Regions from separate parts of the Corynebacterium freneyi genome, predicted to be linked through region 2. Evidence: predicted binding sites of a transcription regulator. Region 2 holds the regulator's gene; each other region holds the start of a gene.
The links. The regulator LexA, encoded in region 2, represses DNA repair genes until DNA is damaged. The targets are predictions, from matches to a motif close to CGAACANNTGTTCG.
Positions count from the first base shown of each region.

Region 1: a site for LexA is predicted at 1,628-1,641, ahead of CFREN_RS02725 (HNH endonuclease signature motif containing protein). Genes of this name have one in related genera too.
Region 3: a site for LexA is predicted at 1,867-1,880, ahead of CFREN_RS11440 (HNH endonuclease signature motif containing protein). Genes of this name have one in related genera too.

Region 1 is NZ_CP047357.1:630,500-633,778, forward strand. It holds gene CFREN_RS02715 (ATP-dependent DNA helicase UvrD2) at 1-745, shown strand, start outside; gene CFREN_RS02720 (NAD(P)H-binding protein) at 788-1,450, shown strand; gene CFREN_RS02725 (HNH endonuclease signature motif containing protein) at 1,755-3,279, shown strand, end outside.
Region 2 is NZ_CP047357.1:1,361,667-1,364,945, reverse strand. It holds gene nrdR (transcriptional regulator NrdR) at 1-249, opposite strand, end outside; gene CFREN_RS06190 (hypothetical protein) at 352-534, opposite strand; gene lexA (transcriptional repressor LexA) at 1,205-1,915, shown strand; gene ptsP (phosphoenolpyruvate--protein phosphotransferase) at 1,994-3,279, opposite strand, start outside.
Region 3 is NZ_CP047357.1:2,549,666-2,552,944, reverse strand. It holds gene ispF (2-C-methyl-D-erythritol 2,4-cyclodiphosphate synthase) at 1-325, shown strand, start outside; gene CFREN_RS11440 (HNH endonuclease signature motif containing protein) at 346-1,767, opposite strand; gene cysS (cysteine--tRNA ligase) at 2,121-3,279, shown strand, end outside.

The sequences.
Region 1 (3,279 bases), 730 kb from region 2:
ACGGTGGCAGTCGTTGGGTGCCTTGGCGGACCTGTGCGAGGAACTCGTCCACACCGACCCGGAGTTGCGCATCGAGGGACTGCTGGGGCAGTTGCGCACCCGTCAGCAGGCGAAGCAGCCGCCGACGGTGCAGGGCGTGACGCTGGCCAGCCTCCACGCCGCGAAGGGCCTGGAGTGGGACGCGGTGTTCCTCGTCGGCCTGACCGACGGCAACATCCCCATCCAGCATGCGTTGAAGAAGGGCGACGATTCCCAGGACGTCGAGGAGGAGCGCCGTCTGCTCTACGTCGGCGTCACGCGCGCCCGCGAGCATCTCGAGTTGTCGTGGTCGTTGTCGCGGCAGGAGGGCGGCCGCCGCACCCGCCGCCGCAGTCGTTTCCTGGAGGGGCTCGACGTTCCGGGCCTGGTCGCGGCGGCCCCCGCCCAGCCGGCGAAGAAGAAGGCCGTCACGTGCCGCACCTGCGGCGGGCGTCTGGCCACGAACGCCGAGCGGATCATCGGCCGGTGTTCGTCGTGCCCGTCGGACGTCGACCCGCAGCTGGTGGAGACCATCCGGGCATGGCGGGCCGAGACCGCCCGCGAGATGTCCGTCCCCGCCTACGTGGTGTTTTCCGATGCGACGTTGGCGGCCATCGCCGAGGCGCGTCCGTCGGAGCCGTCGGAGTTGTTGGCGGTGCCGGGGATCGGTCCCGTGAAGGTCGAGAAGTTCGGGGCCGAGTTGCTGGCGTTGATCGCGTCGTCGTAAAGCGGGGAAGCGTCGGCGGCGCCACGTCGGTAGCGTGGGGCCATGCGAATCCACGTCATCGGAGCACACGGAAAAGTCGCGCTGCGGGCGCTGCCGCTGTTGGCGGGCGCGGGGCATGAGGTCATCGGGGTGATCCGCAACCCGGGGCACGCCGACGAGGTGGAGGCCACGGGCGCGGTGCCGCACGTCGTCGACATCGAGCGGCTCGATGCGGACGGGTGGGCGGCCCTGTTGGCGGGGACGGATCTGGTCGTGTGGTCGGCGGGCGCCGGCGGCGGGGATCCGGCGCGGACGAAGGCGGTCGACGAGGTCGCGGCGATCGCGTCGATGGACGCCTGCCCGCGCGACGCCGGGTACGTGATGGTGTCGTACTGGGGCGCGCGGCGTGACCACGGCGTGCCGGCGGACAATCCGTTCGTGCATTACGCGGATGCGAAGGCCGCGGCGGACGAGCATCTGCGCGAGTCGGGGTTGCGGTACGTGATCCTGAAGCCGGGTGCGTTGACGGAGGAGCCGGCCGGCAACGTGTACGTCGGCGATGATTCCGAGGTGCCCGAGGGCGTCGAGCGCACCACGTCGCGTGCGACGGTTGCGGCGATGATCGCGCATGTGGTCGGGCGGTTCGACGAGCTCGGCGGTCGGCGCGAGATCGCGTTCCTCGACGGCGATGTGCCGCTCGGTGAGGCCGTTTCCGCCCGGTCGTAGGCCGCCCCGGGTTCGGGCCCGCGACCGCTGCGTCTGCGGTGGGTGCGGGCCTTGTTGCGTGTGGGGTGCGCTTGCTTTGCTTGACGACGGCGGCGGGTACGCATGCGCCCTGATGCACATGTGAACGGTGGGGCGAAACGAGCCCGAATCGTTACCCAATGTTCGAAGGAATCGACTCGAACACTTGTATGATGAATGGTGACGGCGGGGCCGGGGGAGGCTGCCGCATCGGGGCAGATCAGCAGCAGCGATCACGCGACACAGTCACTTTCGACACGCGCATCCAGCGCCGGGGGGAATCGACATGGCATTCGACCATGACGCAACCAACAACCACCACCATCACGATCACGATCATCACGACACCGAGCCGCCACCTGCGCGGAAGCGGTGGGCCACCGAACGCGATGAGCCGGTGAGCAACCTCGCCCGGCGGCGCAACATCGTCGACATCGACATCTGCCTTGCAGTTACCCCCGACGGTGACGACGACGTCGACTCCCACCTCGCCTGCGTGGCCACGCGCCTGGGCCTGTCACGCGGCAAAGCCGCCCGATACTGCGACGTCGGGGTGATGCTGCGCCGCATGCCCAAAGTCTTGGGCGTATGCCGGTCGGGGGCGTGGCCGCATGAGCGCCTGGCCACGATTGCCGCGGCCATTGCCGCGGTATCCGACGACAATCTCGCTGCGGTGGAAGACAAGTTCGTCGCCTACCTGTGTCCGAGGAAGGACTTCCAGGCCCTGCCCGGGCCGAGGGTCTTCGCCCGGGAGTTGCGCCGCATCGTCGAAGCCATCGAACCGGTGTCGACCCCACCCGACGACGAGCCGAGGCCGATTGTCGGTGAGTCGTACGGGGTCGACAATGAGGGAGCTGGTGATTTCGGGCAGTTGATCGTGGTGTTGCGCAAAGACCGCCTCGCCGAGCTCGACGCCACCGTGCGGGCGATTAGGGATGCGAAGGCCAACGACGGCAACGATGGCAATGAGTGTTCTTTGCCCGATGCGCTCATCGCGTTGTGTCGTGGTGAGGGTGAGGGGGTGTCGGTGACGATGAACGTCTACGTCGACGGCACCAACACCACCGGCACTGCTGATGAGGGCGATGTGCAGGTGTGGCTCGATGGTGCCGGCTGGTTGCCGAAGTACCTGACCAAGGCGTGGCTGTCCCGGGCGGCGACTGTTCGGTTGTCGTCGGACTCGGCCACCGGTGGGTATGTGCCCACCGACGCACAAAAAGCGCGGGTACGCGGCCGTGATGGTCAGTGTCGGTTCCCGGGGTGTGATGTGCCGGCGCATCGATGTCAGATCGACCATGTCATCGACTACGACCCCACCCACACCACCAGTGACGGTGACGGTGGCGGCAGTGGTTATGGGTTGGGGGTGACGGCGACGTGGAATCTGCAGTGCTTGTGCCAGCGCCACCACAACCTGAAGACCTCGAAGCATTGGCGCGCGGTGATGCATGCCGATGGGTCGGTGACGTGGGTCGACCATGCCGGACATGTGTTTGCCACCACGGTGGCTCATGGTCCGATTGCCCATATCGGCCGGCAGACGTTTTCCCAGCGGGCCACCCGTCGGGCGTCGACGATTCACGGGGATAATCTGCGGCGGATGAAAGCCGAAGCCGACAGGCAGGCGGCGATGGAGCAGGCCGATATCGATGCCGCACTGCGCACACACGCCCGTCAGACCAGACGGTACGAGGAGGAGTTGGCTGATTTCGTTGCCGGGCCGCTCAACTCCGATGACCCGGATGTGCGGCAACAGGCCGGTGGGTTGGTGGTCGCGGCTGATGATGGGTGGCCGTGTGTCGATGATGAGT
Region 2 (3,279 bases):
CAACTTCAACGATGCTTCCGGCACGTCACGGCCCTGGCATGCCCGCCGCACGCCGCGGATGACCTTGTCACGGCTGAAGTCCTCCACGACCCCGTCACGCTTGACGACGACGAGCTGGGAGCGTTCCAGCGTGGTGAATCGTTTACCGCACGACAAACACTCCCGCCGGCGGCGGATGGTCATGCCGTCGTCGATGAGACGCGAGTCGATGACCTTCGTTTGATCATGGTGGCAAAACTGGCAATGCACGCTTCCGAGCATACGGCGTGCACCCTCCTGTACGGCCAACCCCATTTACTCGTCCCCCACTCCGTGGTGACCCCTCCGTGGTACCCCCTCTGTGGCGAGCCCCTACTTCGCGACCCCGCCTGCCACGGGTTCCCCAGCCGTGCTCGACGCCCCGACGTACGTCGGCGTGGGCGGAGTGTCCGGCATGGGCGCCCCCAGGCCGGAAAAGTGGAGCATGAGACCGAACACGGCGCCGATGCCCGCGACGATGGCCATGGACGTGGCGTTGCGGCGCACTCCCTGCACCGGACCCCGGACGACCGAACGGCTACCCCGAACGTGGCCGATGTTCGAAACACCGTGTCCGGGTGCGGGCACCGGTGACGTTCGCCCTGTGTTCGGACGCCGAGAAGCCCCCGGAACGCCACCCGGACGGCCGTTCGACGGGCCACGGGACGTGCGGACCCCCGTTCGATCCGAGCCACCACGACGTCGAACATCGCCGGAAGCTGCGGACCGACGAACGGACGCGCCGACACGAGCCGAAGCGCCGATCGGGCGTTGCCGGACCCACGCGGGCACCCCGTCGCAAAGCTGCTCTTCTCCCCTGGTCAGGGTGTTGATGCGGTAATCTTCGATAAAGGCGGTCATCGGTTGGCTCCTTCCATCCGGCAATCTGCGGGCATCGTAAAAAACGACGCGGATAATCCCTTTCGAACGTGCCGCACGGATGTTCGACTCCGTTCCCGCGTTCGATTTATAGCACCGCCACGGGAGCGCGTCCAGAGATGGGGGCGAAAACTTCGAACAGTTGTGCCACAACGGGTGGTTTTGGTGTAGGGTCGTGTTCGAACGGCGGGCGGGAATGACCGGCGCGACGGACGCCGAACACGACGCCCCCGACACGACGACACCCAGCACGACGACACCGAGCACGACGCGATCGAGCACGACCTGAACCAGTGGGAGTGGACACATGGCCGAGAAGAAGCAGTCGAACAAGACCCAGTTGACGGATCGCCAGAGGCGCATCCTCGAAGTCATCCAGGATGCGGTGTCGCTTCGCGGCTACCCGCCGAGCATCCGCGAAATCGGCGACGCGGTCGGCTTGAACTCGACGTCGTCGGTGGCCTACCAGCTCAAGGAGCTGGAGAAGAAGGGGGCGCTGCGCCGCGATCCCCACAAGCCCCGTGCCGTCGACGTCCGCGATCTGAAGCAGCAGCTGGGCACGCACGCCGGAAAGCCGGGCCCGAAGCCGAAGTCGGCCGACGTCCCCGATGTCCCGGAGGGTGCGACCGCCCCCACCTACGTGCCCATCGTCGGCCAGATCGCCGCCGGCAACCCGATCCTGGCCGAGCAGAACATCGACGAGCACATGGCGCTGCCCGCCGAGCTCGTCGAGTCCGGTGATCTGTACATGCTCCGCGTCGTCGGCGAGTCCATGGTCGACGCGGGCATCCTCGACGGCGACTGGGTGGTCGTGAAGTCCCAGCAGACGGCGAACAACGGCGACTTCATCGCCGCGATGATCGACGGCGACGCCGACAGCGAGGCCACGGTGAAGGAGTGGCACGAAGATCGCTCCGGCACGTGGCTGCTCCCCCACAACGACGCCTTCGAGCCGATCCCCGTCGACGCAGGCGTCACCATTCTCGGTCGCGTCGTCAGCGTCCTGCGCCGCCTCTAGTTCTTCCTCTAGTTCCTCCGGGGCCCGAGCATGAGCTCGGGCCCCGGTTCTTTTTCGCGTGCACGTCCCCCGTTCGCGCTACTCCAGTCGGAGCACCGCGCGCACCGCCGCACGGGCACCGTCGGCATCCGACGCATCCAGGGCGGCGCGGGCGGCGTCCGCGCACTGGGCGGCGGTGACCTCCGCCAACTGGGCACCCACGCCCGGCAGGGCCGTCGCCGCAGCCGACAACGAGGTCACGCCGAGCCCCACGAGCACGCACGCCAGCAACGGATCCGCCGCCGCTTCGCCGCACACGCCCACCGGCGTATCGGAGTCCTTGCCGGAGCGGCACGCCATGTCGATCAGACGCAGCACCGCCGGCTGCCACGGATCCGTGAGGTACGCCAGGTGCGGCGACAGCCGGTCGGCGGCCATGGCGTACTGGGTGAGGTCATTGGTGCCGATGGACACGAAGTCGAGCACCTTCATCAGGTCATGGCTCATCAGGGCCGCGGCGGGAATCTCGATCATCGCACCGGGGGTGAGCCCGCGTCGTCGGCACAGGTCCGCGAACCACTCGGCCTCCTCCAGCGTCGCCACCATCGGAGCCATCACCCACGTGGGCGCATCCCCGCCGCGACCGGCCTTCTCCGCGGCCAACGCGATGGCGTCGAGCTGACGCTCCATCAGCCCCGAGTTCGACCGGGAGATGCGCAGGCCCCGCACGCCCAGCGCCGGATTGTCCTCGTGATCGAGGTTGGCGAACGCCAGCGGCTTGTCGGACCCCGCGTCCAGGGTGCGCAACACGATCTTCGACTCCGGGAACGCCTTGAGCACCGAGGCGTAGATGTCCGCCTGATGCTCCACGGTCGGCTCGGTGGCGGCCGACAGGAAGCACAGCTCGGTGCGGAACAAGCCGATGCCCTCGGCCGCGCCCTCCGCCGCGATGCGCGCCGCGTTGCCGTCGCCGACGTTGGCCAGCAACTGGATATGCTCCCCATCCGCGGTGCGGCCGAGGCCCGACCACGCGGCGATCTTCTCCGCCATCCGCTCGGCCTCGGCGACGGCGGCCCGCGCATCCTCCGGGTCCGGGTTGGCGGTGATGACGCCCTTCGCGCCGTCCACCAGCGTCAACGTCCCCGATTCAATCGCATTCAGCCCCGCCCCGGCGGCCACGGCGCACGGCACCCCGAGCTGACGGGCGATGATCGCCGTGTGCGAGGTCGGCCCGCCGAGACTGGTGACCATGGCGACGAACAGCTCCGGATCCAACGTCGCCGTATCGGCGGGAGACAGGTCGTCGGCAAGCAACACGGACGCCTCCGACACCGCGGGCAGGCCCGGCTCCTCGTCACCGCGCAACTCGGCGATGACGCGGTCGC
Region 3 (3,279 bases), 1.2 Mb from region 2:
TTCCGGCCTCGGCGACCTCGGTAGTTTCGTGGGCGTCGGTCTGCCCGAGTACGACGACGTTTCCGGGGAGCAGCTGCTCAAGGAGTGTCGCCAGCTGCTCGAGGACAACGGTTTCGTCATCGGCAATGCCGCGGCCCAGATGATCGGCAACCGCCCGAAGATGGGGCCGCGCCGCGAGGAGGCCGAGAAGGTCCTGTCCGGTTACATCGGCGCCCCGGTCAGCGTGTCCGCCACGACGACCGACCACATGGGCTTCACCGGTCGCGGCGAAGGCGTCGCCGCCGTGGGTACCGCGGTCGTCTGGAAGAGGGCCGACGCGGAGTAGTTCCGCCCCGATCTGCGCCCTCATGCCGCGGCTCCGCTCCGGTTGTTGAAGCGAACTTGGCGCGTTCCGTCCGGTCCGGCCGGTCGGGCCCATCCGGTTCGGCCTCGAGGGTGTTCCGTCCTGGGCGTCATGTGTCCGCGCCGCGGATCCGCCCGAGTGTCGTCGTTATCGGAATGATGTCGCCGGCATAGCAGGGTCAGGTTTTCCAGGTCCGTGCCTCCGCCCAGCAGCCAGGCGACGAGATGGTGTGCGTCGCAGGCATCAGGTGGCCGTCGGCAACCCGGGTGCTGGCAGGTGCCGTCGAGAAGTTGCAGAGCGATACGTTGTTCCAGCGTCGCGGACCGCTTCGTTCGCCCGAGTTTCAGCTGCGCATCCACGGTCGGTGCGTCCGGGTCCAATACTGCGGCGTACATCTCCTCTGACAGCCCGAGCCTCAGCAGGTCGATCAGTCCCAGCTCGATGCCGGAACCCGCCTTCACGGTGACGCGGGTGGGGTGCGTCGCCGGCCGGTGTATCGGTGGTGATTGCTGGTTTTTCGGGGATGTTCCGGTTGCCGCCGCCAAGTCGTCGGCGTTCAGCGCGGCGATGACCGTGCACATCGGTTTGCCCTTGACCCGCGGGCGGGCCTCGTGCGCCGCCCGCAGGGCCAGGTCCATCGCGTCCGCATTGCGTTGGGCCGGTGTCCGTCCGTCGTCGTGGCTTCCCTTCTTCACGCCGTGTGCGAGCAGCCATGCTTCCAGCAGCGCCAGGGTCGCCGCGTCGAGGTATCCGTTGATCTTGGCTCCGCCGTCCCCATCTTGCTTGCCGACGCTCAGCCTGCGTTTCCGGTGCGCCGCATTCGGATCCCGCGGGAAGCATTTGTTGTGTTCCTTCACCAGTGCGCGGCACAGCGGGCCAGCTCCATGCGGGCCGTGGGCGGGGGAGCGGGCGATCACTTCGTCGGCGATATCCGCTGGGGTCCGTTCCACCCGGTCGTCCAGTGCGTCGAGTTCCTTCGCCATGTCGGAGATGCCTTTCATGGTCATGTTGCCGGCGCGGAGGGCGGCGTGGGCGGATGCGGTGATCTCCGGGTGTTCGCTGAGGAAAGCGGATGCCCGCACCCGCGTCGTTGCCTCGTGTCGCGTCAGTTTCAGCTCTTCGACGAGGAAGTCGTCGGGACGCGTCGTCCCCAGCACTCGCGACATCTGCTCGGCTGCCACCGTTGCCGTTATCCGCGCGTCGATGACCGCGAGCCCGCGTCGCGCAGTCTCGAACCTCTTGAGCGCGGGCATGAGCCGCATCAGAGTGGCTGCCGCCAGTTCGCTTGATTCGTACAGATAGGCGAGCACGGTCAGCGCTTCAGTGGCTGTCGTCAACAATGCGATGAACTCTTCGGTGGTGGCCTGTGCCCTGCCCGTCAGTCCGCTCCGGTCGTTGATTCGCCTGCTGATCTTGTCGTCCATGGCCGCCCGTCCCCCCTCGCTGTATGGCGCATGCCGGATTCTCTGGCTCCGATGTTAAGGGCAGTTGCGGTCGCTCGCAAGTGCGAATCGGAAATTAATCGAACGTTCATTCGGTGTTTGGCGGTCGCTTTTGGATGGGTGACAATTGGGGCGCAAGTGGCGAAAGGGGCGCATGATCGTCGTAAAGCGAATCTGTTCACGCGCACCGATAGCTGATGCCTGCGGGGTAAATGCTCCTTATCGAACGCCCCGCGAACCGCGGGTGAACAACTGTCGTCCCAGCAGCCGAGATCCCCGGTCATGCGCCGCGCAAGTGTTCGGGAGACTCCCGCGCGACCGCTACACTCAGGGGCGTGAACTTCCGAATCTTCGATACCGCCACCCGTGAGCTGCGAGATTTCGAGCCCATCCGCGAGGGGCACGCTTCCGTGTACCTGTGCGGAGCCACCCCGCAGGCGATGCCGCACATCGGCCACGTGCGTTCGGGCGTCGCGTTCGACATTCTTCGGCGCTGGCTCCTGGCGCAGGGGCTCGACGTCGCGTTCGTGCGCAATGTGACGGACATCGACGACAAGATCCTGACCAAGGCCGCCGAGCACGGTCGCCCCTGGTGGGAATGGGTTTCCACCTACGAGCGCGAGTTCACCTGGGCGTACGACCAGCTGGGCGTGCTGCCGCCGAGCGTCGAGCCGCGTGCGACCGGCCACGTGACGCAGATGGTCGAGTACATGCGACGGCTGATCGACAACGGTTACGCGTACGACGTCGACGGCAACGTGTACTTCGACGTTGATGCGTGGGCGTCTTCGGAGGGCGGCGACTACGGAGCGCTGTCCGGCAACCGCGTCGATGAAATGGAGCAGGGTGAACCGGATTCCCCGGGCAAGCGGGGGCCGCACGACTTCGCGCTGTGGAAGTCCGCCAAACCGGGTGAGCCGTCGTGGCCGACTCCGTGGGGCGATGGCCGGCCGGGCTGGCACCTGGAGTGCTCGGCGATGGCGACCTACTACCTCGGCGGTGAGTTCGACATCCATTGCGGCGGGCTGGATCTGCAGTTCCCGCACCATGAGAACGAGATCGCCCAGTCGCACGCGGCCGGCGACGGTTTCGCGCGGTACTGGATGCACAACCACTGGGTGACGATGTCCGGCGAGAAGATGTCGAAGTCTCTCGGCAACGTGCTGTCCGTGCCGCACATCCTCGAGCTGGTGCGCCCCGTCGAGCTGCGGTACTACCTGGGCAGCGCCCACTACCGTTCGGTGCTGGAGTACTCGGAGGAGGCGCTGCAGGAGGCCGCCGCAGGCTACCGGCGCATCGAGGCGTTCCTCAATCGCGCCGCGGACAAGTTCGGTGAGGTCGAGATCGGCGAGCGCACCGAGGCTTTCGACGCCGCCATGAATGAGGACCTCGCCGTGCCGCGGGCCCTGGCCGAGCTGCACAATGCGGTCCGCGCGGGCAACCAGTTGCTTGCCGACGGTGATGACGTGGAGGCCAAGAAGACCGCGGGATCCG